Regions from separate parts of the Leuconostoc sp. JNUCC 76 genome, predicted to be linked through region 3. Evidence: a T-box and tRNA genes for the amino acid it is inferred to sense, from the RefSeq annotation. Region 3 holds a T-box; the other regions hold tRNA genes.

Region 1 (10,735 bases), 260 kb from region 3:
ACCTCGTCCATCAGGCAGGGCAAATCCACGAAACATCGCGTATTGCTGCTGTTGTTCTTGGGCGCGGTTTATTGGCTACAACCTTGACAGCTCAGGCTGTTTTGAAAGGTGAAGAAACCTTATCAACAAAAATTAATGGACGCGGACCAATTGGCAATGTTGTAGTAGAATCTGATGCTAAAGGAAGTGTGCGTGGCTATGTAACTAATCCTAACCTTGAGACATTAATAAATGAAGCAGGACAGCTTGATGTGGCTAAAGCTGTTGGAAAAAATGGCTTTCTACAGGTTACAAAGTTTGCTCCCTATTCTGATCCTTACATAGGTCAGAGTCAACTGGTTAGCGGAGAAATTGGGGATGATTTTACATATTATTTAGCACAATCAGAGCAAACACCATCAGTTATAGGTGTTTCCGTTTATATGAATAGTGATGATACGGTCGCTGGAGCGGGTGGCTTTCTTGTTCAGGCGTTACCTGATGCTACTGATGAAGCAATTGATCAACTTGAGAGAGCTCTAAAAAATATGAGACCACTTTCTGAAATGATTCAAGAAGGATATACGCCACTAGAAGTGCTTGAAGCAATTTTTGGGAAAGGTGAAGTTGAGATTCTTCAAACAGCTGGAATAGGTTTGGCCGCAGAGCCATCCAAAGACGCATATGCTAAAATGTTGCTCACACTTCCAGCATCTGAAATTCAGGCAATGATCAAAGAAGATCATGGCGCTGAAATTGTGGGAAAGTTCTCCGGAAAGCGTTACTTTTTCACAGAGGAACAATTATCCGAAATTTTGAAACAGATTGAAAAAAATAACGAGTGACTTTGAGATTATTGTTTTTTTTTGGTATGATATTTAGTTAGTAGGCGTGTATTTAAAAAACGCGCAATAGGGAAGGATTTTATACAAATGGCTGAAGAAAAAGCCCTTAATGATCAAATGCTAGCGCGCCGACAAAAGTTGGCAACAATCGTTAGTGATTTACACTTAGACCCATTCGGTAAGCGATTTGAACGTACAGCAAAAGCGCAAGAACTGCATAATCTATATGATGCCAGCTCTTTAGAAGAGTTAGAGAATGCAAAACATGAAGTTGTTATTGCAGGTCGCATGGTTGCAAAGCGTGGCGCAGGTAAAGTTATTTTCGCTGATTTTCGTGATGTTTCTGGAAAAATTCAAGTTTATGCAAGACGTGATGATTTAGCAGATAATTATCCGATTATTAAAAGAGCGGATTTGGGTGACTTCCTTGGAATCAAGGGAATTATGATGAAGACTGAAGCTGGTGAATTAACAGTTTTGGCTACGGAATTAACACATTTATCTAAGGCTTTGCGTCCAATGCCTGATAAGTTCCATGGTATTTCTGATGTTGAAACACGTTATCGTAAGCGTTATTTGGATTTGATTGCTAATGAAGATTCTTTCAAAAAGTTCCAAGAACGCTCACATATCATTTCTGCTATTCGTGCATATATGGATAGAAACGATTTCCTTGAGGTTGAAACGCCGATTTTGCAAACTGAAGCCGGTGGTGCTGCAGCACGTCCGTTTATCACACATCATAATGCTTTGAATATTGATATGTACATGCGTATTGCGACAGAATTATATTTAAAGCGTTTGGTTGTTGGTGGCATGGAACGTGTATATGAAATTGGCCGTATTTTCCGTAATGAGGGTATGGATCCAAAACATAATCCAGAGTTCACAACAATGGAGTCTTATGCAGCTTATATGGACTTTACAGACGTGATGGATGAAACAGAAGGTATTTTTAAGGCTGCGGCTTCGGTCGTGTCAGATAACTTAAAAATCACCTATCAAGGTACTGAAATTGATCTAGGTGTTAACTTTGCTCGTAAGCATATGATTGACTTGATTAAAGAGCAAACAGGTATCGATTTCTGGCAAGAAATGTCAGTTGAAGAAGCGCAAAAGTTAGCTGATGATAAGCATGTTAAGTATGAAAAGTACTGGGGTGTTGGACATATTATTAACGCATTTTTTGAAGATTTCGTTGAAGATACGTTGATACAACCAACATTTGTTTACGGACATCCTGTTGAAGTGTCACCACTAGCTAAGAAAAATTCTGATGACCCTCGCTTTACTGACCGTTTCGAGTTATTTATCATGGGTAGTGAGTACGCGAACGCCTTTACTGAATTAAACGATCCCATCGATCAACGTGCACGTTTTGAAGCTCAAGCAGCTGAACGTGAAAATGGTAATGACGAAGCTGAGGGCATTGACGAAGACTTTATTGAGGCTTTGGAGTACGGTATGCCTCCAACGGGTGGCCTTGGAGTTGGAATTGATCGTTTAGTTATGTTATTGACTGATTCTGACACAATTCGTGACGTTGTGTTGTTCCCAACAATGCGTCCAGAATAATAAATCATTGACAAGTCGTTACACAATTAGTTATAATAATATAGTTGTGTTAGCGACATTATTCCGACTTAGCTCAGTTGGTAGAGCACCTGACTGTTAATCAGGTTGTCGTCGGTTCGAGCCCGACAGTCGGAGTTTTATGAGAAGCAAATCGTTCTGGTTTGCTTCTTTTTTATGTGATAAACTGTTGACATATTTTCTGTCACATGGCATAATAATATAGTTGTGTTAGCAACGAAAGTCATTCCGACTTAGCTCAGTTGGTAGAGCACCTGACTGTTAATCAGGTTGTCGCCGGTTCGAGCCCGGCAGTCGGAGTTTCGCCGACGTAGCTCAGTTGGTAGAGCACGGGTATCGTAAACCTGGGGTCGGAGGTTCGATTCCTCTCGTCGGCACTATTACTTATATAATGAAAAGCAAATCATCTGCGGTTTGCTTATTTTTTTATAATGAAAAGGACGCAATTAAAAAATGATTGTACTATTCAATAAACCGTACAATGTTTTAACAAAATTTACAGATAGTGAGGGGCGTGCAACTTTAGCTGACTATATTGATATTCCTCGAGTATATGCTGCTGGTCGGTTAGATATGGATAGTGAAGGTTTATTATTATTAACTGATAGTGGTAAATTAAACCATGAATTGACTGATCCAGAAAATAAGGCTTATAAAACATATGTTGTTCAAGTTGACGGAGTCCCGACAAAGTCGCAACTAAAGCAACTTGAACAAGGTGTGGCATTAAAAGACGGTATAACTTTACCAGCTAAAGTTAAACGTATTCCTTATCCAAAATGGCTATGGGAACGTGAAAAACCAATTCGAGTCCGTCAGAATCAACCAACAAGTTTTATTCAGCTAAAAATTAAAGAGGGTCGCAATAGACAAGTTCGACGTATGACAGCTGCTGTGGGCATACCGACATTACGCTTGATTCGGACGCATATTGGTGATTATCATATTGCTGATTTAAAACCAGGACAATATCGAATTGTGAAGTAATTATTTTGTGGCGCAAAAGCACCATAAACGTTTATAATAATAAAAGATGTAAATTAAAAGAGGTGACCTCATGGGACGTAAATGGGAAAACATTAAAATGAAAAAGGCGCAGACTGATGGTGCGGCCGCCAAAGTTAACAGTAAGTATGGTATTGAAATTTATGCTGCTGCGAAGCAAGGCGGAAGCCCAGATCCTGAAGCTAATTCAACATTAAAGTTTGTTATTGAACGTGCTAAGCAAGCACAAGTACCAAAGCATGTTATCGAACGTGCCATTGAAAAGGCAAAGGGTTCAGGGGATGAAACCTTTATCGAAGGACGTTACGAGGGATTTGGGCCAAACGGCTCATTGATTATTGTTGATACGTTGACATCAAATGTTAATCGTACAGCTACAAACGTACGCACAGCCTTTAACAAAAATGGTGGAACTTACGGTGCTGCTGGTTCTGTTAGTTATTTATTTGATGAAACAGGCGTGATTGTTTTTGAGGGTGAAGATGCTGACGCTACTTTAGAAACACTGCTAGATGCTGAAGTTGATGTTCGTGATGCCGAACAACAAGATGATCATATCGTTGTTTATACAGAACCAACTGCTTTGCATCAAGCAATTGCTGCTTTGCGCGACAATGGTGTAACTGATTTCTCAACTACAGAAATTAGCATGTTGCCACAATCAGAAATGTCATTAGCCGATGAAGATTTAGAAACTTTTGAAAAGTTAATTGATGCGTTAGAATCTGATGATGATGTTCAAAAGGTCTATCATAACGTTGAATTATAATAAAAAAGCAATGATACCCATTGCTTTTTTTGTGTATTAATTTATTCAAAATGTCGGTTGGCAAGAGAAACAATATAGTTAGAAAAATCAATATGATCATTAAAGGGGTGCACAACATCAAAGACTTCACCACCTGCCTTTTTAAAGATATCATGATTTTCGACATGAATTTCTTCAATTGTCTCTAAGCAGTCAGCTACGAATGAGGGAGTTGCTACTAGAATACGTTTAACACCCTGATTTGGTAGTGACATGAGTGTGTCACTTAAATAAGGTTTGACCCACTCAGTTGGCCCAAATCGTGATTGGAAAACCTGGTGAGTATTATCAGGTGTTAACGGTCCAACACGCTCTAAAACGCCTTGTGTGGTTGCTGTACAGTGGTCAACATAAGGATCACCACGACGAACGTATGATTCGGGAACACCATGATAACTAATGATTAAACGATCATAATTGTTCTTGGCCCACGCCTCGCGAATGTCTCTAGCTAATAAATCCAAATAGGCTTCATCGTCGTAAAATGATTTAACAACTTTAATGCTTTTGTCAGCCTTACGGACTTGATCAATGACTGATTGTGTTGACGTAACAGAATATTGTGGAAACAGTGGTAATACGACAATGTCATCAGCGCCTGCTAAACGCATTTCTTTCAGTGTTTCTGCAATGTTAGGCTTACGATACGTCATTGCATAACGAACAATCCAATTCGGTTGTAATTGTTGTATTTGCTCAGCCTGCTTCTTTGCATAGACCATCAATGGCGAACCATCTTCTCGCCAAATTTTTTGATAAAGCTCTGCCGACTTGATTGATCTTTTTGGTAAAATTTTACCTCTTAAAATGGGTTGCCAGAGTAATTTTGGCATTTGAATGACGTTGGTGTCTGATAGAAATTCTTTTAAATATACTTTCACATCATCTGGGTGAGGGGAGTCAGGGGTACCTAGGTTGACTAATAATAGACCTTTTTTTTGCATAAGTAAGTGATCCTTGTCTGATTTAATATGTAATACTATAACCTAATTTTTAATCAAAATGTATGTCGAAAAGCAAAAAATTGTGATAAGGATAACTATTGTCCTTTTGTGTAGTAATTATTTTTACTTACAAAATTACTTCGAATTTGCTAATAAATACAATATTTTTCTAGTTAATACCTGAATTTTATAAAAATTAGAATTTATTGATTTTAATAAGACAAAATAAAAAGCCGCAACCTAAGTTGCGACTTGATATAGCTCGTGAGAGAATCGAACTCTCGATTCCGCCGTGAAAGGGCAGCGTCTTAGCCACTTGACCAACGAGCCATGGTCAATAATGTCTATCTGTATCAGATAACTATAATATAATATCAATTTTTGTGATAATCGTCAAGCTATTTATGACTATTTTTCAATAATAAATTATTAGTAATTAAGTTCAAACGCTTGTTATCTTTGAATATCAATGCTAGACTATTCTATGTGAAATTTAGCTGATATAGTATCGAATAATGGTCGATTGTTTCTAGCCAGCACCCATGCTGGAACTATCATAGACACTTTATTGAATTGATAGCCATTAGTGCGTCAATTTTTTATTTTCCATTAATAATTCATACAGGCAGGCTAACAAGTTACATCATTGTATAGGAGAAAATAATGGAGAAATTATTTCAATTAAAAGAGAATAAAACGACTGTACGTCGTGAAATTGTTGCCGGGATTACAACGTTTGTATCAATGGCATATATTTTCTTTTTAAATCCACAAATCTTGGGACAAACAGGTATACCTACACAAGCTGTGTTTTTAGCAGCTATTATTGTAGCGGTTTTTGGTACATTATTTATGGGTTTATTTGCTAATGTACCGTTTGCATTAGCACCAGGTATTGGTATGCAAGCCTACTTTACATATACCATCGTATTTGGTTTTGGATTTACTTGGCAACAAGCATTGGCTATTGTGTTTTTAGTTGGTTTAGTAGATATTGTGATTACGTTGACACATGGCCGTCGCGCCATCGTTAAGGGTATTCCAACGGAATTAAAAGCAGCTATTGGTGGTGGTATTGGGTTGTTTGTTACTTATATTGGCTTGAAAAATGCCGGTTTTATCAACTTTATTGTTGATCCAGGTAATATCATAACGTTAAATGACAAGCCTTTCACAGGTGAAGTACATGGTGCGTTAAATAGTATCTTGGCTAACGGTAGTGTGACACCAGAGTTAACAAAGTTCAATAGTGCTAGTACTGTATTAGCATTAATTGGTCTGATTATCTTGATTGTATTAGTTATGCGAAAGATACCAGGTGCTTTTCTGATATCATTGATAGTGACCACTTTAATTGGTATTCCAATGGGCGTAACCAATATTCATATTGGTGCTGGAACATCTGTGAGTCATGCATTTGGCGAATTAGGGCATGTTTTTGGTCAGTCATTAGGCGCACAGGGGATGGGAAGTTTATTTAATAACTGGCATAATGCCTCATTGTCGTTAATTACGATTTTTGCTATGGGCCTTACGGGATTATTTGATGCTATTGGTACTTTAATTGGTATTGGTAATCAAACTGGTATCTTTTCAAAGCAAGACCAAAAATCTTTTGAATCTAGTGATGGCTTTAATTCCAAGATGGATCGAGCATTGGTTGTTGATACTTTTACAACTGCTTTTGCTGGTATTGTTGGTACTTCAAATACAACAACTTTTATTGAATCAGCATCTGGTGTTGCTGCTGGAGCCAGAACAGGTTTAGCGAACATTGTAACATCTATTGGTTTTGCTTTAATGATATTATTTGCACCATTGGTGGGCGTTGTGCCAACAGCTGCTACATCACCATTACTTATTTTAGTAGGTATTATGATGATGGGCGAGTTTAAGAAAATTTCATGGGAATCGTTAGAAGTTGCCATTCCTGCATTCTTTACCTCAGTATTTATGGCTTTCAGTTATTCAATTTCTTATGGTATTGCTGCTGGTTTTATCTTCTTTATCGTCGTAAAATTTGCCTTGGGTAAGTTTAAGGAAGTGTCACCGGTACTGCTAATCGTATCATCTTTCTTTTTAATCAATTTTATTGTTTTAGCATTTATATAAATAAAAAATAACTATCATATTCTTTCAATACTTATATTTAACCGCTTATCACAAAAGTGGTTTTTTTTATGCCCTCAATTGCTACAATAAAGCCAATATTAGGAGGGTGAGAATATATGTTAAACATCAAAAATTTAAGTGTTTCTTATGGTAGAAAAGTTGCCTTAACAGTGCCAGAACTATCCATCAATAAGGGTGAGATTATAGGGGTAATGGGTAAATCTGGGTCAGGGAAATCGACGTTAGTTAATAGTTGTCTCGGGTTAATTCCTTTTAAGGGTCAGGTGAGAATTGATACTGGTGATGTTGGTATCTTAATGCAGGAACAGCACTATGTTGATACGATGACAAATCAAAAAATGATAGAAGGCATGCTGAACACGCGTATTAAGCGGGATAAAAAATTAACTGAGTTAATTGATTTCTTTGATTTTAGTGACCAACTATCACTTCATTTTAAAAACTTATCTGGTGGACAAAAACAGCGAATGAGCTTGATTATGGTACTTTATCAAGAACCAGAATTATTATTTTTAGATGAAATGACGACGGGACTTGACTTTGAAAGTCGACAAGCACTAATTAGTCAATTGAAAATCTACTTTAAGCAACATCAAACAACTGTTTTGATGGTCACGCACTATGCACAAGAAATTGAAGCGTTAGCTGATAAACTTCTAGTTATCCATGATGGCCAAGTAAAAGCTTTTGATGAACCAAAAAATTTGTTTAAGCAGTATATCGGCTATTCGGCATTTATAGTGGGCAATCATACTGAAAAAAGCATCAAGGTCCAACAACCAGAAGATGAGTACAAGGTCGCATGTCGACTGATTGATGACGGGGATGACTTTAGGCGGACACAAAGCGATATTGAATTAGTTTATACGGAAGTTATGAAGGGGCAGCGGTCATGATTAAAAAAAGAAAATTAGTCTTTGAATTTCAAAATTTATTAGGCAATATCATTACGCTATTTTTTGGGTTTGCATTTGCACCAATGATGGCATTAGTGTTTGGCAATAGCTATGCTAACGTACCGCAAGCTTTGAACCAACTTTACTTGAGTTTCTTTTGTACGATACCGCTTTCGATGGTATTTGTTGGTTTTAGTTCATTATTTTCACAAGAAGTCGAGCAAGGCTTTACATTGCGTGCCGAACTTTTCGGTTATTCACGTGTTTCACAAGCCTTACACAAATTTATAGCATTAACGGTGTTTGTTCTATTATCAAGCATTATCTACTCGTGGATTTTTCTATCACATTTTAATTTGCCTTTGCCAAATGCAGTAATTATAGGTCAAATGGCAATATTTCAAATATTAAATACAGCTGTATATTTCATCATTGTTTTTATCCTGACAACGATTTTAAAGAAATTTTCCCGTGTCTATGGTATTTCCATGATTAGCTATTTTGCTATCATGATTATTTCAGGAATTATGGGTAATATGGATGTTGGTAAGTTAGGAAATTATTTGCCAATCAAATTATTTGTCACCAATTATACTAATCATCTTAATGATACTGATTATATATCTGGTAAAATAGTTCTATACCTACTCATTTTATTATGTATTCTGAGTGTGCTGTTGAAAGTGATTGTGAGAAATAAAAATGGAAATAAACATCAATATTGATGATAAATTGAAAGATGTTCAAGTTGTTATTTCAGGTAGTGATATTGAGCAATTAGCTGATATTGCGCAGTATCTTAAATCTAGAAACACACCTTCACGCCAACTTGCTATCAAAACAACTGACAATATTCGTGTTGTAGATAAAGAAGATATTATTTTAGTTGAAAGTTATGGAAATGATTTAACTTTTACACTCAAAAACAATTACAAAATCACAACTAGAAAAACATTGAAGAGGTTTTTGGAAGAAAATCAAAAATCTGATTTCGTGCAAATTTCTAAATCAGAAGTAATGAACTTATCTTATTTGTCGAAGATGGAATCTGCGTTTTCTGGTAATTATTACGCTTTTTTGACCAATCAGTCTCGAGTAACCGTATCAAGACGGTTTATCAAAGGCATTCTAAAAAGATTAGAAGGGAGCGCAGAAGATGAAGCATTTTAAAGAAGCAATTGTATATCTATTTATTGGTATTGGCATTGGATCATTTATCTCTCTATTATCGTTTACCTTAAATCATGGAACACCATCAATGAGACAATTCAGCTTGTTAATGACCATGAGTGCGATTATGGGCTTATTATCTCTGATTTTTGAATATGATAAGATAACTTTTATTACACAGCTCATTAGCCATTTCATATTGGAAATGTTGACATATGGCTTTTTCATTTGGTTAACGTTTGGAAGTGCAGTGATTACGTTTACTAATATACCAACATTTGTGATTACTTATGTCATTATTTTTATCTATTTCAGGAAACAAGGTAGAGACAATGCACGGCGTATTAATGAACAATTGCAAAAAAATAAGCCGAAAAAAAATGATTCAACAAATGAATAAGATGTTGAATTGCTCCTTATATTGGCTATACATTCATGGTTTAATTTTCTAGTTGACCGTCTTCGCGGATTAACTTGTAATCTGTTAAAATAGAATAAATCAACTTTAAGAAAGATTAAAAATATTCCTTATGCCAAACTACCTCATTTTAACTGAAAAACCTTCAGCGGCAGCTAACTTTACAAAAGCGCTAGGTGGAAAAACAGGAGTTTTTGGTGATTTTACATATAAAATTACAAATTTACGTGGTCATGTTATGACCTTAAAAGATCCTGAAGAGATGGTGGCTGAAGATTTAAAAAAGCAATATAAATCTTGGTTGGTGAAACATTTACCATGGAATTTAGAAGATTTTTCTTGGGCACGGACTTATATTCGTCAACGTAACATGCGCACTGGAAAGATTGAGTCAACCAAAAAACTGATTGATGAATTGAAAAAAGAATCTAAAATAGGGTATGATGCGATTGTGATTGCAACAGATACTGACCCGTCCGGAGAAGGGGAACTACTCGCTTGGGAAGCGTTAGATGCAATCGGCTGGCGTGGTCAGGTATTACGGGCCAATTTTATGGATGAATCATCATCAGGCATTCAAAAAGCCATGCACCAATTACGAAATGTTTCCGATAAAATGGCGGATGGAGAGTATGTAAAAGGTGAAAGTCGTAACCGTTGGGATTTTGCGTCCATGCAACTTACGCGAATTGCAACTACTGCTGCTAAAAAAGCAGGCTTTAAAGTGGTTGCACGTGAAGGTCGGTTGAAATCCGTTATTGTTTGGCGTATTTATCAACAACTGGAAGCTATTAAAAATTATGTTAAAACGCCATATTTTGAAGTGAAATTTAAAGATCCTGCGGGGCATATTTTTGGACGAGTTACACCGCAGGGAGAGGTAGTTCCTTGGCGTTTTGCAACAAAAGAACAAGCAAAAGTCGATTTCAACAATTATCATGAAA
Region 2 (10,735 bases), 850 kb from region 3:
GGTAAGGTAATTAGTACGACCTCTGAAAATATTGCTTGGCAACTCACCGCAGAACTAGATTTGGATATCTTATTGACTGCGCATCAGCATGGGCAAGTACCAGCCCAGTTAATTAATGACACATTAACGCTACAATTACCAAATCAAGCTAAGTTTTTTGCGCAAATTGATGGCGAGTTAAGAGACGGAAAATGGTTATTCACCGCATCGACAAATTCTGCCGGTAAGATTAGCCAGCCTGACATGTTTAAGGCCTTACAACCACTTAATGATAAAGTTGAAGCATGGTTGGATCAGCCGATTGCGAATTTGACATCATCTGTTGCAGTTGAAGAACCGTTAATTTTGGCGCAATATGGTAATGAGGTTTTGCGCTGGGTAGCGGCGGTACAAATGGCTGCGACTGGTGCGCAAATCACATTGCAGGGCTTAAATAATAATCCGTCGAGTTTACCAAAAAAGTTGACACTCAGATCGATTCTGCAAAATTACCCATTTGATAATACGTTAGTCACAAAACGTATTTCTGGTGCTGATTTACGCGTTGGATTGGAGCATACAGCAAATTATTTTGTTATTGAAGATCAGAAGTTAGCTGTTAATTCTGATTGGTTGAAACCAAAAGTGGAACATTATAATTATGACTTGGCCTTTGGCATTGATTATGAAATTGATGTCCGTAAGCCAGTCGGACACCGTATTACAAAATTACAGTATCAAGGGGAAGATATTCAAGATACTGATTACTTTAGCGTTGCGATGAATAATTATCGCGCTGTCGGTGGCGGTGATTACCAAAGTTATGCGAATTCAGAGACAATTTATACTGGGGATAAGTCAATTCAAGATATGTTAGTTGCATATTTTGAGGATCATGATCAATTACCAAAGACCCCACAATTAATGTTGAAAGTGCTATATTAATTATTTATTGTAAATCTTAAGATTGTTATAAGACAATGTAGATGTTGAGTGTATACTAAATAATAGTATGTAATATTTTTGATATGTTACAGACGTTTGCCTATTATATTCAACGACTAAACTAATACTCGTAAGTTAATTACATGGATACGTCAATTCTGGTTTATCCATTCAGAACAGATAATTTAGGAGTACAATCACATATGTTTAATATTAAGAAGACTTTGACAATCGCTGCCGGTGTTGCTGGTGCCTTAGCGTTTGGAGGAGTTCATGCTAGCGCCGATACAGCAACATCAGATTACGTTGTACAATCAGGTGACACATTAAATAAAATCTCAGCAAAATACAATGTTTCAGTTGATACAATTGCCACTCAAAATAACATTTCAAATGTTAACTGGATCGTAGTCGGACAACATTTGAATTTTGCAACAAGCAACGCAACAACACAAGCAGCGTCAACAACTACAGCAGCTGCTACGACAACACAAGCAGCAGCATCAACAACTACAGCGACTGCTACTACAGAAACAACAACACAAGCAGCATCAACAACTACAACTGCATCAACATCATCATCAACAAATTCAGATGCATTGAATGCTTTGATTGCTCGCGAATCAAGTGGTAATGTTAATGCTACAAATGGTCAATATTATGGATTGGGTCAATTATCAGCACAAGCACGTGCTATTTACGGTGGTAACTCAACCGATTATAATGATCAATTAAATGCTATGAAGGCATATATTGCAGCACGTTATGGTACTGCTGAAAATGCTTTGGCACATTCAAATGCTACTGGTTGGTATTAAAATTTAGTTTTATAAATAAAAAACGCCCTTGTGGCGTTTTTTTCGTTATAATTAACTTATGCAGATAAATTATGATTTTTTAGATCCATATACATTTAAAAACAAGAAGATGACTGTTCGAAATCATGTTGTTATGGCACCGACAACTTTGAGAAGTTCATTGGAAGATGGCAGTGTTTCGGATAACGAAATAAAATATTATCAAATGCGTTCATCTGGACCAGGAATGATTATTGTTGAAGCAGCATACGTTAATGAACTCGGGAAAGGCTGGGAAGGTGGTCTTTCAGCTGCTGATGACGATAAGATTGTGGGACTGTCAAGGTTAGCTAGTGCAATTCATTCTGGTGGTGCTAAGGCTATTTTGCAGTTATTTGCAGCTGGTCGTCAATCAAACCAAACAATTTTGCGTGGTGAGCAAATTGTTTCAGCTTCTGCTCAGCCTTACCCTCACGGTAGCCATGAAACGCCTCGTGAGCTTAAACATGAGGAAATTTCGCAAATAATCGAGGATTTTGCAGCGGCAACAAAACGGGCCATCTTAGCTGGATTCGATGGTGTTGAGTTGCATGGTGCCAATTTGTATTTGTTACAGCAGTTTTTTTCACCAGAAAGTAATCGACGCCAAGATATTTGGGGTGGGACTTTAGAAAAAAGAATGCGTTTTGGGTTAGCGGTCACCGCAAAGGTCGCTGATACGATTGATAAGTATGCAGAGCGTCCATTTTTACTGGGCTATAGGCAGTCTCCAGAGGAATCAACTACCCCAGGAATTACATTGGCAGACTCATTGGCTTTTGTAGAAAGGTTGGTTTCCCTGCCGATAGATTATTTACATCTATCACTAAAGGATGCCTTTCAAAAGCCTTTTCGTGACGCAAAAGCTATCAAACAAGTAACGACTTATTATACGGAAGTTTTACCAGATAATGTGCCACTAATGGTGGCAGGACTCATTAAGCAACCTATGCAAGTCGAGTCATTACTCGATGAAGGGGTGACCTTTGCAGCCATGGGTAGAGCGCTGATTGCTGACCCAAATTGGGTTCAGAAAGTAAAATTAAATGATGAAAAGTCTATTAGGTACGCCGTTTCTCCAGCCGATTTTGATTTATTAGGAGTGCCCCAACCATTAAAAAAGTGGTTGTTAACTCGTTTTAAAAATGGGTTCCCAGTAACAACTGACATAGAATTCGATCCAAAGACACCTTGGAAATACTATAAAAGTACGCCAACTCAGCCCAGACAACAGATTGATCCAACAAAATTGATGACTTTGAAGAAAAGGGTTGACGGTAATTAGTATTCTTGATATACTAATATAGTTGTTTGATCGAAACAAATGACATATTGATCACGGCTCGTTGGTCAAGTGGTTAAGACGCCGCCCTTTCACGGCAGAATCGAGAGTTCGATTCTCTCACGAGCTATCAAAAGTCACAACTTCGGTTGTGGCTTTTTTTGTGCATAAAAAATGCAAATAAAAAGCGTTCTAAGAACGCTTAAGTATGTTTATGATTAACAGTAGCATCGATGGCTGAGTTCACAATAGCATCAAAATTATTTTGTTCAAAATCATCCAATCCAGCACGAGTGGATCCACCGGGTGAAGCAACGTTGTTCATTAATGTTACTGCATCGCTATTTGATTTTTGTAGGGTTTCAGTTGTACCGGCCACAGTTGAAGCAGCAATGGTGGCTGCACTCTCGCTATCTAATCCGTTGTTGATGCCAGCCTGAGTTAATGAATCGATAAATTTGAGGACAAATGCAGGACCTGAACCCGCGATTGCTGAAAAAATAGCAAAATATTGTTCATCAAGGACACTAGTAGTACCTAACAAGTGCCAATAATTTTGCACTACTTCAATTTGACTCTCACTTAAACGTTTTGAAAATGCTAAAGCGGTACTACCTTTACCGATTGCTGAGTTAATATTGGGTAATGAACGAACATTAAAAGCTGTTGGGAACACCTCATCAAGATCTGCAACCGTCACTTGCGCAAGTACTGAAATAACAATTTTACCGTCTAGGGTTAAAGAAGTACCCAGCGTACGTAGCTGGCTAGGCAAGAAAGCGATAGTGATAATATCACACTCTTTTGTGATTGTGTCTGAGTCAGCTGCTTGGATATGCAAATTTTCTGCCAATTTAGCCGCACTGTGTGGAGAAGAAACATAAATATTTTTACTAGCAATACCTGCGTGAATTAAGCCTTTAATCATCGCAGTAGCCATGTTACCAGCACCAATGAAACCATAATTCATAGTTGAGACCCCTTTGTATTTTATAGTTACATTATAGCAAACAATAGCTGTTTATTTTATGTGGTTCGTGTTTTAAGTTTTAGTAGGCTAGTTAAACTTGCTGCAACCAACATTAAGAATGCTGCAGTTAAAAAAGTTACTTGTACACCATGTAAATCAACTATTTCGGCACTGAGGTGTGTGTGTTTATGGCCATAGTTAAGTGCACTTTTTGTCATAATTGTTACCAAAGTGGCTGTACCAAATGATGCTGCAAGTTGTCTAATTGTAGTAAACATGGCAGATCCATCAGGAATAAGTATTAAAGGTAATGCATTGAAGGCCTCTGTTTGAATTGGCATTAGGACCAAGACTAGTCCAAGTTGACGGACAAACTGTCCAAGAACAGCGAGCCAAAGTGAAGTCGTTAATGTCAAAGAAGCTAAAATAAAAGTACCAAATGCTGTAATCATAATACCAACTAATGTTAAGTATTTAGCACCGTAGCGATCATATAAACGACCACTCCATGGTGATAAAAATGCGGTTACTAAGGCACCAGGAAACAACACTAGACCTGATTGAAAAGCTGTGGTACCACGCACATTTTGCATATAGAGGGGTAACATCAGGGCACCGCCATACATAGCAATCATCAAAACAACATTGATTAAAACAGCAACGTTAAATTGTCGATATTTAAATACGGACATATTCAACAATGGTGTTTTGGTTGTGTATTGGTGCCAAATGAATAAACTTGTAACAATAATACCTATCAATACAAATCCCCATACAGTAAACTCATTCCAAGGGGTTGCACCTGCGTTAGAAAATCCGTAAAGTAATGATCCGAGACCAATACTTGACAAAACAACGCCGATAAAATCGAATTTTAATCTCTTTTGTTGCCCAATATTTTGCAGTAAGAAATAAGCCAAGATGAAGTTCGCAATAATTAATGGTGCTACAAGATAAAATAGGAAGCGCCAACTTAAATTAGTAACGACTAAGCCCGACAAGCTAGGACCTAAAGCAGGGGCGAAGTTAAGCGCCAAACCGATTGTTCCCATTGCAGACCCGCGTTTATCGGGCGAAAACAAGTTCATGACAACGACGTTCATTAAAGGGCCGAATACACCGGCACCCATCGCTTGAATCATACGCCCAATAATGAGAATATCAAATGTTGGTGCAAATCCAGCAGTTACTGTTCCTACGGCAAACAGTCCAGCGGCGGTTAAGTATAGTGTACGTGTTGTTAGGCGTTGAATCAAAAAAGCTGTTAATGGAACCATTACGCCATTGACTAACATGTAGCCATTTGTCATCCATTGACCCAAGTCTGTGGAAATATGAAATTCATGCATGATATCTGGCAAGGCAACATTCATTAATGTTTGATTTAAAAAGCCCAAAAAGGTACCGATAACTAATATGATTAAGATTGTTCTTTGCTTTTGTGTTATATTCAACAGTATCCACTTTCCGTTTTTTTCGTCATAAAAATGCAAACAAAAAACCAGTATAAATACTGGTTTTAAGTAGTCAATAAAATTACTTTGTAGAAGGTAATTCTTCTGACTTACCTTTTGCCCATTGTTGCAATTTTGCAATAGCAGCTTGACGTTGTTTCTTAGCAGCGCTATGACTAACTTTGCGGGCACGTGCAAATGAGTTAAGTGGCTTCTTTAATACCATAATTGTGCTCCTTTTTATTCAATGATTTCATACAAATAATAATTATACGGCAAAATTCATATGAATACAAGTGTTACAATATATATTATGGAAACTTGGGATAAACAAACAATTAAAGAATTTCGTAAAACATTGCTCAATTGGTATGATAGAGAAGGGCGAGTGCACTTGCCATGGCGTGTCAATCATGATCCCTATCGTGTTTTAGTTTCAGAAATTATGCTGCAACAGACACGCGTAGATACAGTTATTCCGTATTTTGATCGCTTCATGACATCCTTACCAACAGTTGGTGATTTAGCGACCGCACCAGAAGATGTGGTGCTTAAATTATGGGAGGGTTTAGGCTACTACTCAAGGGCGCGAAACTTACAAAAAGCGGCACAATTTGTTGTCAATGAATTGCATGGACAATGGCCAGAGAGCAGTGATGATCTGCAAAGTTTGCCAGGAGTGGGCCCATATACAGCTGCAGCTATTGCGTCAATAAGTTTCAATGAGGTAGTCCCGGCTGTTGATGGCAACCAATATCGTGTTTTTAGTCGATTACTTAAAATTGACGCTGACATTGCTGATGCAAAATCACGTAAGATATTTTATGATATTATTGCGCCAATTGTTGATCCGGAAAGACCGGGGGACTTTAACCAAGCAATTATGGACTTGGGATCAAGTTATATGACAACTAAAAATCCCGATAGCTTATATTCACCGGTACGTGAATTTAATGCGGCTTTTCGAGATGGTGTGGAGGATCAATACCCTGTTAAAACCAAGAAACAACGGCCAGTAAAACAGTTGTTTATGGCTTCTGTTTTTGAAAAAGATGGTAAATTATTATTTGAAAAACGACCGGATAGCGGTTTGTTGGCTGGATTTTGGACATTCCCACTAACACAAATTGAAAGTATGGAATCAATTACGGGTCAACAGTTAAATATTAAGCCAGTGACACATATTTTTACACATCGTCGATGGGAAATTTGGTTAGTGAAGCAAGAAACAGCTATGTTGAATGATAATCAACAATATTTTAGTTCTGATGAATGGTCGGCATTAAGCTTGCCAAAGGTACAACATAAATTATTGGAGAAATTATATGATACCGAATTCTAAATACAAAAATATATTTTTTTGGACCATTGAATTATTAGCGCTATCGCTCTTAATTTTGATTGTTTCCCGATTTGATTTTCTTATGAAACCAATTTCAGTATTTATTTCCACGGTTTTTGTACCATTAATTGTAGCCGGATTCTTGTACTATGTTTTGAAACCTGTTTTGACACTTTTAAAAAAAATTACAGTTAAAGGGCATAAAATGCCGCATCAACTGGCTGTTATAATTACTTTTGTGTTGTTCCTAGCCGTGATAGCTGGTTCCTTGATTTTATTGATACCAACTCTAGTGGCGGAAATTACTAATTTAATTACTGCATTGCCTGATTTTGCACAAAATGTACAGCTCTTTGTAACAGATTTACTGCAAAGTAAGTGGTTATCAAATTTAAATTTGTCAATTGATGTAGATGAAGTAAAGGGTGCTGTTGGCAAGTACTCGGCTTCTTTTTTAACTATTACGGCAGGTACATTAGGCAGTGCTGTCTCGATGATTACATCTGTCACGATTAATGTCGTGACTATTCCAGTTGTCTTATTTTATATGCTAAGCGATGGTGATCGCTTGTTGCCGGCAATCCAGAAGCTTTTTCCAGCTCGTTTTGCCGATAATGTCAAAGAATTGACACTTAAAATGGATAAAACCATTGAAAGATATATATCAGGTCAAGCTATTGAAATGCTGTTTGTCGGGGTGACCATGGCTGTGGGTTATTTAATTATTGGTGAACCATATGCATGGTTACTGGGTGTGATTGCAGGTATTACCAACATAGTGCCATATATTGGCCCTTGGATTGGGGTTATACCAGCGTTGATTGTTGCAAGTACACAATCATGGAAACAAATGTTGTTAGTAATGATTGTGATGATGGTTGTTCAGCAATTGGATGGAAACTTTATTTATCCAAATGTTATTGGAAAGTCATTACAAATTCACCCATTAACAATTATGATTCTTTTGATGGTAGCTGGTAATCTTTGGGGTATTTTCGGCATGATATTGATTGTGCCAATGTATGCGGTTGCTCGAACTGTTGTTAAATTTGCCATTGAAATGCGTCAATTGACTAAGGAATCGTTAGAATAGCATTTTTTTAATATTTTTTGATTTAAGTTGTATTACCCTCTTGACTGATTTAGATTTTTCCAGTAGAATTAAAGGGTTGTGTGATACATGCGGGTGTGGCGGAATTGGCAGACGCGCTGGATTTAGGTTCCAGTGGAGTAATCCGTGCAGGTTCGATTCCTGTCACCCGTATAATATGGTCGCCGCCATATTATATATTGAGGTATCTGGTATTATTCACTTGTAGTACCTGAGTACTTTAATTTGCCGACCTAGCTCAGTTGATAGAGCACCTCACTAGTAATGAGGGGGTCGCCGGTTTGAGCCCGGCGGTCGGCATAATTATTTTCAATCAAAAAGCATGAATTCCTATGAATTCATGCTTTTTGATTTCGTGATATATTGTTGAAATAAGTTTCGCTCGACTTCAGATAACTCAATGGTTAGCCAACTACCAGTTTCGTCATATTGTTCTTCTATAAATTTATGTTTTGCAGCTAATTGGGCAACAATATTTCCTTTATCAAATGGTATATGCAAAGTTACGACTTCGCTATCGTTAAAAATATGTTTAACAATGAGATCGATCAATGCATCTTGAGAATTGGTATCTAATGCTGACAAAGTAATTACGTTATCGCCAGAGATGTCTGGATAGTGCAACTCAGTGCGATCAGCTTTATTATATACCGTAATAACGGGTTTACCAGTAACACCAATCTCAGTTAATGTTTTTTCAGTTGTTTCCATCATAGCTTTATAATGTTCGTCTGAAACATCCACCACGTGCAGTATTAAATCTGCATTTGCCGCTTCTTGTAACGTTGATTTGAAAGCAGCAACTAAGTTATGAGGCAGCTTTGACACGAAACCAACCGTATCACTTAATAAAAACTGTCTTTTATCAGGAAGAGTTAGTTGTCTAACTGTGGTATTTAGCGTAGCAAATAGCATATCTTTTTCAAACACTTGCTTACTATCATCATTGTCTGCACCAACACCAAAACGCATCAACAAACGATTCATCAAGGTAGACTTTCCAGCGTTTGTGTAGCCAACCAGTGCTACGTTGGGTAAGTTGTTAGCATGTCGTTGCATTGAACGCGTATTTTCACTTTTGTCTAAATCAGCCAGTTCTTGACGAACATGAACCATTTGAGACGTAATACGTTGGCGAGATTGTTCCAGCTTTGTTTCACCAGAACCACGTGAGGTGAAACCAGCGCCACCTGTACCTGTTTGTTGATCTAATGAAATCGACATGCTTGTACGTAAGCGTGGTAATTGGTATTGTAAACGCGCTAACTGGACTTGGAGTTTTGCAACTTTAGTCTGGGCTCGTTGTGCGAAAATTTCGAGAATTAAACCAGTACGATCAACAACAGTAGCATCGGTTGTTTTTTCTAGGTTACGAATTTGAGAAGGTGTCAATTCATCATTGACAACAATCATATCAACATCATAAGTTTTTACAGCTTCACCTAACTCTTCGACCTTGCCTTTACCAAAGTAAGTACTAGGATTTGGCCGTTCTAGATTTTGAGTAAAAGTTTCAACGGGTTCAAGATTATTTGCTTTTGCTAGATTCGCTAGTTCTTCTAATTCGTAGTCTAGGTTTCCCTGATTAGTTGTTAAGCCAACTAAAAATACTTTACGAGGGTTTTCTTGCATAAAAAATGCCTCCAATCAACTTGCGAGACTGGTGGCAGTTTACGTGTTTAGTACGAAAAAGGCAGACCAATCTCAAGAAAAGCGCATAAAAACAATCTATTGCTTTTATTCACCACATCTTAAAAATTGTTCAACAAGTTCTCGTACCTCTTTCTTCTTAATAGTGATAGTGTATAAGTTTTATAGGAAAATGTCAATAATAACGTACTTTGTTTTGTGATAATTTCTTCAACGCTGTTCCTGGATTTAACGTATAATAGAATAAGTTAACTAATTAATAGAAGGTTTTGAACATGTCAAAAGAAATTTATTTAACTGGTGATCGTCCCACTGGTAAACTACATATTGGTCATTATATTGGATCGTTAAAAAACCGTGTGAGCATGCAAAATTCTGGCGATTACTTGCCATTTGTTATGATTGCTGACACACAGGCATTTACAGATAATGCTCGTAATCCGGAAAAAATACGTCAATCATTAACTGAGGTAGCCTTGGACTATTTGGCGGTTGGCATTGACCCATCTAAGACAACTATTTTTGTACAATCACAAATCAAAGGATTATTCGAACTGACAGAATACTTTATGAACTTGGTTAGTGTTGCTCGGTTGCAAAGAAATCCAACAGTTAAGTCAGAAATTAAACAAAAAGGCTTCGATGAGGGAATCCCTGCAGGATTTTTGACATATCCAGTATCACAAGCGGCTGATATCGCTATTTTCCGAGCAACAAAGGTGCCGGTAGGGGATGATCAAGAACCTATGCTTGAGCAGACACGTGAGTTAGTACGCTCGTTCAATAATGCCTATGAGTCTGATGTCCTAGTTGAACCAGTTGGTGTTTTCCCACCCAAGGGACAAGGGCGTTTACCAGGTTTAGATGGTAATGCAAAAATGTCCAAGTCATTAAATAACGGTATTTTCTTGAGTGATGATGCGGATACATTGGTGAAAAAGGTTAAGTCAATGTATACAGATCCCTTACATATCAATATTACTGATCCTGGTCATGTTGAAGGTAATGTGGTGTTTACCTACTTAGATATTTTTGATCCGGATAAAAAACGTGTTCAAGAACTAAAAGACCAGTATACTGCCGGTGGCTTAGGTGATATGAAAATAAAAAAGCATTTGATAGATGTCATGGAAGCTGAAATGGCACCTATTCGTCAAAGACGAGAA
Region 3 (10,735 bases):
ATTCTTGTAGTTTTTTTAAGTTATTCATAGTTATAATTATACAGAAAAACCGCCATGAATGGCGGTTATTTCGATATTATTTTTTTCTGTTTTTTTGCAATCATCGCTGAACGAACAACACCAATAATCGTTGGCATTAATGTTACCAACGCAATACCCAAAATAATTACAGAAAAATGTGCTTTAACAAATGGAATATTTCCGAACATATAACCAGCACCGGTTGCAATTAAACTCCAAGAAAACGCAGCAATCACACTATTACGTAAGAAGTGCTTGTATGGAAATTGACTGATGCCAGCCACAAACGGTACAAATGTGCGAACAATCGGCATGTATCGCCCAATGATTATTGCCGCAGCACCACGCTTTTCAAAGAAAGCCTCAGCTTCTTTGATATGTTGTTCTTTAATGAAACGGCCAAAGAAACGGTGATGCAAGATTTTATAACCACCTGTACGACCAATCCAAAAATTGACTGAGTCACCAATAACAGCTGCTAAGAAGAATACAATCATAAATACCCAATGATTAAGTCCGGCATTTAGCCCAGCAGGCGTAGCAGCAACTGCTCCTGCAGCAAACAATAGTGAATCTCCAGGTAGAAACGGCATAATCACACTACCAGTTTCAATGAAAATTACCGCAAATAAAATCAAGTACGTCCATAAACCGAACGCTTGCACAAGATTACCAATATGGACATCAATGTGCAAAATAAAATCAATTAGAAATGACATAAAATTCCCCTAAAGTACGAATAGTAATATTTTACCACACATGTAAGCTTGTCATATTAAAATATAACTTTTCATATCTATTGCGATTTTAACTGCCTTCTAACCAGAAAAATTACAGTAACTTACTTATTTAACGCCTGTTTTGGTTGTCTCATTGAAATACAGCCAAACACGACCATCCAAATAGTAGCACCAATTGCTGGTAGACGAGATTCTGGATTAAAGAAGAGCGTAACAAATACAAAACTGAAAAACAGAATTGCCAATGGCACTAATGTCTTAGGTGCTATAACAAGAAAACCATCAGGCATGTAACTATCTGACTTACGATATTTCATATATGCCATCAAAATCAACACATAAATCATTAAAAATAAATCAGTTGAAGCACTTGTTACAAAACTGAATGCGTTTGTAATTGAAGGTATAACTGAAATCAATGCAGAGAAAGCAACCATCACTGCTGTTAACAATACAGCATTGATTGGTAATTGAGTTTTAGAAATTTTTCTAAATGGTTGTAAAAATTTAGCTTTTGATTGAAATGAAAGTGCATAAAAATTACGACTTGCACTAAACAAAACTGAGTTCAAAGCTGATGCAGCACTCGTCAACACAACAAAATTAATTAATGCTGCTGCCCACTTAACACCTGCTAATTCAAAAACCATAACAAATGGGCTTTGATTTGCAGGAATTTTTTGCCATGGATAGATTGTCATAATAATAAACAAGGCACCAAGATAAAAGAATAAAATTCGCCAAGGTATCTGATTAATTGCTTTAGGTAAAACTGAACGTGGATTTTCTGTTTCTGCTGTTGTCATTCCGATAAATTCCATACCGACAAAGGCAAACATCACCATTTGAAAGGCATTAATAAAATTACCAACACCATTAGGGAAAAATTCAAAATGATTCCAAACATTACTAAATGCAACAGTTCCTACTGGGGTTTTAAATCCAGTTATTGCCATCATAATCCCAGTAACAATTAGTGCTAAAATAGCAACGATTTTAATCATAGCAAACCAAAACTCAGTTTCACCATAAAGTGCTACAGCAATCAAATTTACGCATGTCAATAAAATCAACATCACTATCTGGATTAACCAACTTGGGAGGCTTGGTAGCCAAAATTGGATATACTTCGCGACAGCGGTTAGTTCAGCCATTCCCATAAATACGACGGTTAACCAGTACGACCATCGGGCAAAAAAGCCGGCACGGTTTCCCAAAAACTTGGTAATAAATGTAATAAATGTATGTTGGCTCGGATCAGCATAAAGCAATTCACCTATAGCACGCATCACAACAAACATGAACATTCCAATAACTAAATAAACCAACAGAATAGACGGTCCAGCATAATGAATAGAGTTTCCTGCACCCATGAATAGACCAGTACCAATCGTACCACCAATGGCTATTAACTGAACGTGTCGATTTTGTAAACCTCGTTTGGGAAGATTACTGTCGCCTTTTGAATCGGACATAATATTAAAAATTTTCCTTTCCTATTGCAAAGCACCCTTCGATAATCTCAGGGTGCTTTGCTTTGTACAAATATACCTACAAATGGTATAGTATAATTTCTTTTAACAAGCTATTTTTATTTTGCTGGTTCGGATTCACGTGAATAATTGGCAACATCAGATAAAATCAAGTTTTGGAATTCATTAAATGACATTGTAATTGTTTTTGCTTCACCATATTTACGAACTGTAACTGTATCAGTATCCACTTCTGAATCACCAAGAACCAAAGTATATGGTATTTTATTTGTCTGTGCTTCACGAATGAGGTAGCCCATCTTAGCATCTTTTGTTTCAACATTAGCGCGTAATCCCGCATCTTGCAATTTCTGTTGGACATTATTTGCATAATCTCCGTGAGCACCTAAATTAACAGGAATAATCTGCACTTGTAAAGGAGACAACCATGTTGGGAATGCACCCTTGTACATCTCAATTAAGTAAGCTGTGAAACGTTCCATCGTACCAACAATACCACGATGTAACATCACTGGACGATGATTATCAAGCCCATCACGACCAATATATTTCAAATCAAATCGTTCTGGCAACAAAAAGTCTAATTGAATCGTAGATAATGTTTCTTCATTACCTAAGGCTGTCTTTGTTTGAACGTCTAACTTTGGACCATAAAAGGCAGCTTCACCTTCAGCCTCGAAATAATCAAGACCAAGATCGTCCATTGCTGTTTTCAATTGCTTTTGTGACTTTTCCCACATTTCATCATCATCAAAATACTTTTCTGTATTTTTGGGATCACGATAAGACAGACGGAAACGATAATCTTTAATGTTGAAGTCACGATAAACGCCCATCATCATTGTCAAGATAGACTTAAACTCTTCTTCTAACTTTTCTGGTTCAACGAACGTATGGCCATCATTCAACGTCATCTCACGAACACGTGATAGCCCTGTCAAAGCACCAGACTTTTCATAACGATGCATCATTCCCAATTCAGCAATACGCATTGGTAATTCACGGTATGAACGTGGCTTATGATTAAATACCATGATATGTGATGGGCAATTCATTGGACGTAATTCCAAAAATTCGCCATCCCCCATATCCATTGGTGGAAACATATCTTCACGATAATGCTCCCAGTGACCAGATGTCTTATATAAGTTCAAATTAGACAATACTGGTGTGTAAACGTGCTGGTAACCATTTGACAGCTCTTTATCTGTAATATATCTTTCAACTTGGCGACGGATTGTTGCACCATTTGGCAGCCAAACTGGTAATCCTGAACCAACTTCTTGACTAGTAAAGAATAAATCAAGATCTCGTCCAATGACACGATGATCACGTTCCTTGGCTTCTTCACGACGAGCAATTTCTGCTTCAACGTCAGCTGCTTTCCAAAAGGCTGTTCCATATACTCGTTGCATCATTGGGTTGCTTGAATTTCCACGCCAGTAAGCACCAGCCACTGAAGTAAGCTTGAAATGCTTAATCCAACCTGTTGAGGGCACCAGACCACCCTTATCAAGTTCAATATGATCTCCTTGAACAGCAATTGTAATCTTTTCATCGGCTGGTAAATCGTTGACTAACTCAACTTTATATGGATCATCAGCAAACATTTCTAATGCTTCATCACGTGTGATTTCACGAGAAAGAATAGGTAGATCTTCTTTCACAATTTTGTGCATCATCGCCTCGATTTCAGGGAAATCTTCGATTGATACTTGATTACCAGCCCCATTATCCGTGTCGTAATAGAAGCCATTTTCAATAAAAGGACCAACTCCAAAATGAATGTTAGCAAATTTTGGAATTCGCTTTAATGCTTGTGCTAATAAATGAGATGCTGAGTGACGAAGTAGATCTAATGCTTCGCTATCTGATGTAGTGATTAGTTGAAAATCGCCACTTTCAGTAATAACATCATTCATACCAATATATGAACCATTTATTTTTCCTGACACTGACTTCTTTGCCAATGACTTTGAAATACTTGCAGCAACCTCAATTGGTTTGATGCCCTCATCAAACTTCTTAACAGCGCCGTCTGGAAATGTAAGACTGATTTCTGCCATATTATTTTCCTTTCAAATTCCATCCCAATTTTTTACATTAATAAAACAAAAAACGTCTCTTTAGATCCTTATTCGATCTAAAGGGACGTTTTACCGCGGTACCACCCAAGTTTAAAAACAGGAAAAATTCCTATTTCTCTCAAATGATATATAACGGTATCACCCGGGTAACTTTTCATTTAAAAATACTAAATCACCACTCAAAGGTAGTCTCTTATGTGTGCACTGCCCATTTTCACCAAACATGAGCTCTCTTTAAGTGCATAACATTCGAGTTGTCCTTATCAATGTTTCTGAGAAACATCATAACATTTTTTTTGCTGCGTTGCAATTATTTTTTTAAATCTGCCAATACAATCTTTAGCGCTTCTAATGCCTCGGCATCATGATCTAAAATACCATTATCAAAAACATTTTGTAGCGCAGCAATTTGATTTTTTGTAAGTGCCATTTTTATTATTCTCCTATTTGCTTAATCATTTAATTATACTCAAAAAATATAATCATACTACTGAGTTTGAAACTAATGCTAACTTTCTATTCCAGAACTACCATCTGAAATATTGACGTGTCTTGGCCGTGATCCGTCTGCTGGACCAATGTAACCGCCCGATTCCAAATCATCAATTAATCGTGCGGCTCGATTATAACCAATCCTGAAGCGACGTTGTAACAGTGATGTTGAGGCTTTTTGTTGTTCAATAACAAATTGCAAAGCTTCTTGGAATAACTCATCATCACTATTTCCATCAGCATTTTCGGAGTTATCTTGAGCAATTTCTTCATCTGTAACAGTCATTGCATCGGAATACTGAACCTCTTGTTGCGATTTAACAAATTCAACAATATTAGTCACATCAGTATTACTAATAAATGCACCTTGAACACGTTGTGTCGGCTTACCGGGCGGTGCAAAAATCATATCCCCTTTTCCGAGTAGCTTCTCAGCACCATTACTGTCTAGGATAGTACGTGAATCAATTCCAGAGGCTGTTCTAAAAGCAATTCTACCAGGAATATTACTTTTTATAGTACCGTTAATCACTTTAACATCTGGTCGCTGTGTGGCCAAAATCATGTGAATACCGGCTGCACGAGCTTTAGCACCAAGGCGCGCGATAGAAACTTCAATTTCATTGCCCACCGTACTCATTAAGTCAGCGAATTCATCTACAATGGCGACAATATATGGCATTGGTTGCATAATTGGTTGATCTGTTTCCTTGGCTTCAGCGTTCTGCTTTTCAACCGCCGCATTGTATTCACCAATATTACGTTTTCCAAATTGAGCTAAAAGCTTGTAGCGATTTTCCATCTCGTCAACAACTTTTTGCAAAGACTTCGCTGCTTTGCGTGGCTCCGAAACAACTGGTGTCAACAGGTGTGGGATCCCATTATAAATAGATAGCTCAACAACCTTTGGATCAACCATCATTAATTTAACTTCATTAGGTTTTGCACGCAAAAGGATAGATACAATAATACCATTAAGCCCTACTGATTTTCCAGATCCAGTCGATCCAGCAATAAGCAAATGAGGCATAGCCGATAAGTCTGCCATGATAATATTTCCTGTTACATCTCGGCCAAGTGGCACATTAAGCGGATTATCATCAAATGGCGCATTCTCAATCATGTCCCGGAATCCAACAGTTGCCTGAGTATCATTAGGAACCTCTATACCAACATAGGGTTTACCGGGGATTGGCGCCTCAATTCGTATTGATTTTGCAGCTAATGCCAATGCTAAATCATCCGATAGATTAGCAATTCGATTCACCTTAACGCCTTGCCCTGGTTTTAACTCATATTGCGTTACCGTAGGTCCTAATGAAACACTGGTCACTTCCGCCTCAACACCAAAGCTTTGTAGCGTATCATGAACAAGACGTGATTTGTCAGTTAAACCTTTAAACTCTTTTGTTTGGTCTGTAGGCGCTAATTGCGTCAATAGGTCAGCAGTTGGTAACTGGTAATCCGGATTTTCTTTTTCCAACATATTTGTAGAAACTTCGCTATCACTAACAGAAGTCTTCTCGGCTTGTTTTTTGGGTGACTTTTTTGTTGGTTGGGGTGCTATAGGACCATTCCATTTAATTTCAGGTTCATTGAAATTCTCTTGAGCACTTGGTTCATTGACATCTTTTTCTATTTTAGGGACAGCATCTGACGACAAGCTATTATCTTGGCTCACACCTAATGGATCATCTCCATAATCAGTAATATCTTTCTTGTGTCGATCACGTTTGAAAAACGATTGTCGGGTTGGCTTTTCGTTAGCTCGTTTTTCCTGAATATAGGTAACTCCTTCATGAGCTTTTTCAACGCCTTGCTGAACAATGTCACGAGCCGGAATACGGAAAAAGATTGCAATACCACTGAATAATAAGATTACTGTTACAATCCACGTGCCAATGCTAGACATTAACATAAACAGTAAATGATACAATGCCGCACCGATTATACCACCGCCAACTGGTGTGTTTGCTGATTGATTGACAAAATCTTGACTAATTAACCGCACCACTTCGCCAACGTATCCATCTGCATTTTTTAGTGTGTATTCAAAAAATAACAATGATGAAATTGTCTCAACAGCAATAAACATCATAAAGGCACCGACCCAAAAATGAGTTGCTATTTTGGGTGTTTTTCGAGTAATAAAATAGTATCCTAAAAATAATGTCATAGGTATTAAAATCACAAGATACATGTTTCCAAAGAAAAAACGGAAAATATCAGCGATAAATACCCCTAATATACCAAGCTTAAATATCCCTAGTATACCTAAAACAATACCACCCAAAAAACATAGGTTTTGAACTAAAGGGTTCTTTTTTTTACTATTTTTACCACGTGTTGTACGCCGTCTTTGTGTAGTCTTTCTTGTCGCCAAAGTTCCACCTCTTAGTCAGTTCATTCTAACACTTTATTTTATCATTTTTAAAACACGAACAAACGTTCACATCGAATTCTTAAGCTTTGCTTAACTCTATTTCAAAAATTTAATTTTTAAACACAAAAAAACGCAACCAGAGTTGCGCTTTTTAGTAGCTCGTGAGAGAATCGAACTCTCGATTCCGCCGTGAAAGGGCAGCGTCTTAGCCACTTGACCAACGAGCCATGGTCAATAGTTGTTCGTTGTAACGAAACAACTATATTAGTTTATCAGGGAAATTTATATCTGTCAACCGTTTATTTCAGTTTATCTTGCTCATATGTGTGAGTTGTTTCTAAATTTGAAAAAGATTGCTGGCGCAATGCTTCATAAAGTACAATTGCGACAGTATTCGATAAATTCAACGAACGAACATGTGAATCATCTTGTGGGATACGAATAGCTTTCTCTGGATTTTGACGCATAAATACTTCTGGTAGCCCTGTGGTTTCTTTCCCAAACAAGAAGTAGTTGTCAGTATCATCTTGTGCGTAATTAGGCTGTGTGTAGTCTTGATTAGCAAATTTGGAAACCAAGTATAAGTTGTCTTTTTCTGTTAAAGTGTCTAGAAAATCAGGTAAGCTTGGGTGTTTCACCAACTTTACATGATCCCAATAATCTAACCCAGCACGTTTAACGTGTTTGTCATCCAGTTCAAACCCCAACGGTTCTATTAAATGTAAAACTGCATCTGTCCCAGCAGTCGTACGAGCAATATTCCCCGTATTAGCAGGCATTAAAGGTTCAAATAAAACAATGTGATTCGTCATTTTTCAGCTACTTCCTCTACTTCAAATAAATCTGAGTTTGCACGCCACCAATCATAGATGTGCGTAACAAATACTTTAGCTACTGCATACGATGGCACCGCCAACACAATACCTAATACACCAAAAATATGTCCGCTGCTCAATAACACAACGATAACAGTAACAGGGTGAATTGATAACGCCTCCCCGAGAATTTTTGGTGAAATAACGTGTGCTTCAATTGGTTGTTCAAAAGCTAGCACGATAATAGCTAATATTAGCATTTTTGGACCACCAGCAATCAGCGCTACTATGAAAACTGGTACTTGCGCAATAATTGATCCAACATACGGGATTAAGTTAAAGAAACCTGCCATCAGCGCTAATAATATGCCGTACGGTAAACCAATAACGGTATACCCTATGGAAAACATAATCATTACAGCGAGTGCAACGCCAAGTTGTCCACGAATATATTGAGCGATTTGCTTACTAATTTCTGTTAATAAATAGCGTACTGATAATTGTGAGTTATTTGGAAACTTACTAGAAACAAATGACGAAAATTTGTGTCCATCTAACAGCATATAATAAAGAATAAACGGTGTTGAAACAATTGTCACACCAATTGATGTAAGGATTGATGCAAATGAACTGATACCTGCAACCCCGCTCGTCAAATACTTTTTGCTCCAATCTAATACATTCTGATTAAGATCAGAATTCGTATGATTCAAATAATCTCTGATAAATTTAAATTGTTCACTGGCAAAAGTCTCATTAATAAAAGCTTCGCTGGTTTTCCAGTAATTTGGCCAGTTATCGATAAATTGAATGACTTGATTGCGCAATACCATGACAATAGCAGCAATGGCTACTCCAATGATAGCTAATAAGACAATCAAGACCACACCAATCGATAAATTTCTTGGTAAATGCACGTATTTTTCCAGAAGACCGACAATCGGGCTCAGCAAATAATACAACACACCGCTTATTATTATTGGTGCACCGACGGCTGTAAATAATGCACGAATTGGTTCAAACAAAAAACGTACTTGCCAAGCCAAAAAAATGATTAGCAAAACTAATAAAATTACAATCAGACCATTTAACAAGTCATTGCCAGAAAACCAACGACTATACCATGACTGTTGCTCTGGTTTTTTCATAAAAACTCCCCTTCTCATGCTATACAATTGTAATTATTTTACCATAGAATTATGAATGGCTGTTACTTTGCAATATTTTTACGATGATGTGATAATTAACTAAGGCTAAAAATTCTATTTGTGTAAATGCTTACATACAAGTATAATTAAAACAGACATTCAAAGGAGCTACTATATAATGGCAGTCTATAAAATTCTATTTGGTACGTATACAAAGCACGTTTCAAAAGGTATATATGAAGCTGAGCTTGATACAGAAAAAAAATTATTACAAAACTCCACATTCGTTGGTGGTTTGACAAATCCAACTTATTTGGCAATATCAAAAGCCAACAAAGTCTATGCGGTTGAGAACCGTGATGGTCAAGGTGGTGTTGTTACATTTGATAATTCCGTTCGACCCCTTGCTGAGATTGATGCACAATTAAGTGAAGGTTCAGCGCCGGCATATATTGGTGTTGATGAAGATCGTCAATTTGTTTATGCAGGTTATTATCACCGTGGAACTGTTGAAGTTTACCGAATTAACGATGATGGTAATTTGACATTAACCGATACTTGGCAAAATGAAGGATCAGGTCCGCGTCCTGAACAAGGATCTTCACATATTCACTTTAGCAATTTAACGCCTGACAACCGTTTAGTTGCAGTTGATTTAGGTACAGATGAAGTTATTACTTTTGACGTATCAGACAATGGCAAGTTAGCGGAAGCTGCTCGTTTCAAAGCAGAAGATGGCTTTGGGCCTCGTCACATTCGGTTCTCGCCAGATGGTCAGTATGCTTACCTCCTCGGTGAATTATCAAGTCTACTCAGTGTTTTGAAATACAACAGTGAAGATGGTTCTTTTGAACACGTCCAGACAGCACCAACTATACCATCAGATTGGACAGCACATAACGGAGCTGCTGCAATCCGCATCAGTAAAGATGGTCGCTTCATATATGTTTCAAATCGTTGTAATAACTCAGTCGCAGTCTTCAAAACAACTAATCTTGGATCTGAAATTGAACGTATTCAATTAATCAGTACTGAAGGAGAATTCCCAAGAGACATGAATTGGGACAAATCTGAACAATTCTTAGTAGTTGCTAATCAAGATACCGATAACGTGTCATTGTACGCTCGTAATGACGAGTCCGGCGAATTATCACTACTCCAAAAAGACTTCACAGTTCCAGAAGGTGTTCGCGTATTATTTGAATAACAAAAAAAGGATGCATCATTGACAGATGCGTCCTTTTTTACTTGCATTAAATTAAATTATCGTGAACTACGATTCATACGTTTTTCGGCGTAACCCAATGAGCGACTAATTCCAAACGTCAAAACGAAATAAATCAATGATGCAATAACTAATGGGAAAAATGGTTTGAAACTAGCCCCTTGAACGACACCAGTTTGGAACATCAATTCACCAACACCAATAACAGAAACAACTGAACCTTCTTTAATAATTGTCACAAATTCATTACCCAGAGCAGGTAAAATGTTTTTAACCGCTTGTGGTAATATGACATATCGCATTGTCTTGCCTTTTGACAAGCCAAGTGAAC

The links. A T-box is a leader RNA that pairs with one kind of tRNA and senses whether it is charged. The one in region 3 lies ahead of thrS (threonine--tRNA ligase), so its partner is inferred to be a tRNA-Thr.
Region 1: it has a tRNA-Thr gene. The T-box ahead of thrS (threonine--tRNA ligase) is inferred to sense a tRNA for this amino acid. The anticodon was not compared.
Region 2: it has a tRNA-Thr gene. The T-box ahead of thrS (threonine--tRNA ligase) is inferred to sense a tRNA for this amino acid. The anticodon was not compared.

What each region holds. Positions count from the first base shown of each region.
Region 1 covers NZ_CM132206.1:348,832-359,566, forward strand. Annotated here, with positions in the region: gene hslO (Hsp33 family molecular chaperone HslO) at 1-824, shown strand, start outside; gene lysS (lysine--tRNA ligase) at 912-2,399, shown strand; tRNA gene JNUCC76_RS01960 (tRNA-Asn) at 2,462-2,534, shown strand; tRNA gene JNUCC76_RS01965 (tRNA-Asn) at 2,645-2,717, shown strand; tRNA gene JNUCC76_RS01970 (tRNA-Thr) at 2,722-2,794, shown strand; gene JNUCC76_RS01975 (rRNA large subunit pseudouridine synthase E) at 2,871-3,404, shown strand; gene JNUCC76_RS01980 (YebC/PmpR family DNA-binding transcriptional regulator) at 3,475-4,191, shown strand; gene hemH (ferrochelatase) at 4,233-5,174, opposite strand; tRNA gene JNUCC76_RS01990 (tRNA-Glu) at 5,433-5,504, opposite strand; gene JNUCC76_RS01995 (NCS2 family permease) at 5,838-7,286, shown strand; gene JNUCC76_RS02000 (ATP-binding cassette domain-containing protein) at 7,403-8,203, shown strand; gene JNUCC76_RS02005 (hypothetical protein) at 8,200-8,928, shown strand; gene JNUCC76_RS02010 (LytTR family DNA-binding domain-containing protein) at 8,906-9,373, shown strand; gene JNUCC76_RS02015 (DUF3021 domain-containing protein) at 9,360-9,773, shown strand; gene JNUCC76_RS02020 (DNA topoisomerase) at 9,904-10,735, shown strand, end outside.
Region 2 covers NZ_CM132206.1:1,954,106-1,964,840, reverse strand. Annotated here, with positions in the region: gene JNUCC76_RS09920 (bifunctional metallophosphatase/5'-nucleotidase) at 1-924, shown strand, start outside; gene JNUCC76_RS09915 (LysM peptidoglycan-binding domain-containing protein) at 1,128-1,742, shown strand; gene JNUCC76_RS09910 (NADH-dependent flavin oxidoreductase) at 1,801-3,045, shown strand; tRNA gene JNUCC76_RS09905 (tRNA-Glu) at 3,101-3,172, shown strand; gene proC (pyrroline-5-carboxylate reductase) at 3,245-4,012, opposite strand; gene JNUCC76_RS09895 (MDR family MFS transporter) at 4,069-5,466, opposite strand; gene JNUCC76_RS09890 (hypothetical protein) at 5,549-5,692, opposite strand; gene mutY (A/G-specific adenine glycosylase) at 5,780-6,808, shown strand; gene JNUCC76_RS09880 (AI-2E family transporter) at 6,792-7,901, shown strand; tRNA gene JNUCC76_RS09875 (tRNA-Leu) at 7,991-8,072, shown strand; tRNA gene JNUCC76_RS09870 (tRNA-Thr) at 8,147-8,219, shown strand; gene hflX (GTPase HflX) at 8,250-9,551, opposite strand; gene trpS (tryptophan--tRNA ligase) at 9,845-10,735, shown strand, end outside.
Region 3 covers NZ_CM132206.1:605,545-616,279, reverse strand. Annotated here, with positions in the region: gene JNUCC76_RS03230 (XRE family transcriptional regulator) at 1-28, opposite strand, end outside; gene JNUCC76_RS03225 (VTT domain-containing protein) at 66-740, opposite strand; gene JNUCC76_RS03220 (amino acid permease) at 863-2,236, opposite strand; gene thrS (threonine--tRNA ligase) at 2,353-4,320, opposite strand; T-box leader at 4,399-4,617, opposite strand; gene JNUCC76_RS03210 (FtsK/SpoIIIE family DNA translocase) at 4,850-7,216, opposite strand; tRNA gene JNUCC76_RS03205 (tRNA-Glu) at 7,372-7,443, opposite strand; gene JNUCC76_RS03200 (tRNA (cytidine(34)-2'-O)-methyltransferase) at 7,516-8,028, opposite strand; gene JNUCC76_RS03195 (AI-2E family transporter) at 8,025-9,179, opposite strand; gene JNUCC76_RS03190 (lactonase family protein) at 9,358-10,386, shown strand; gene JNUCC76_RS03185 (ABC transporter substrate-binding protein/permease) at 10,443-10,735, opposite strand, start outside.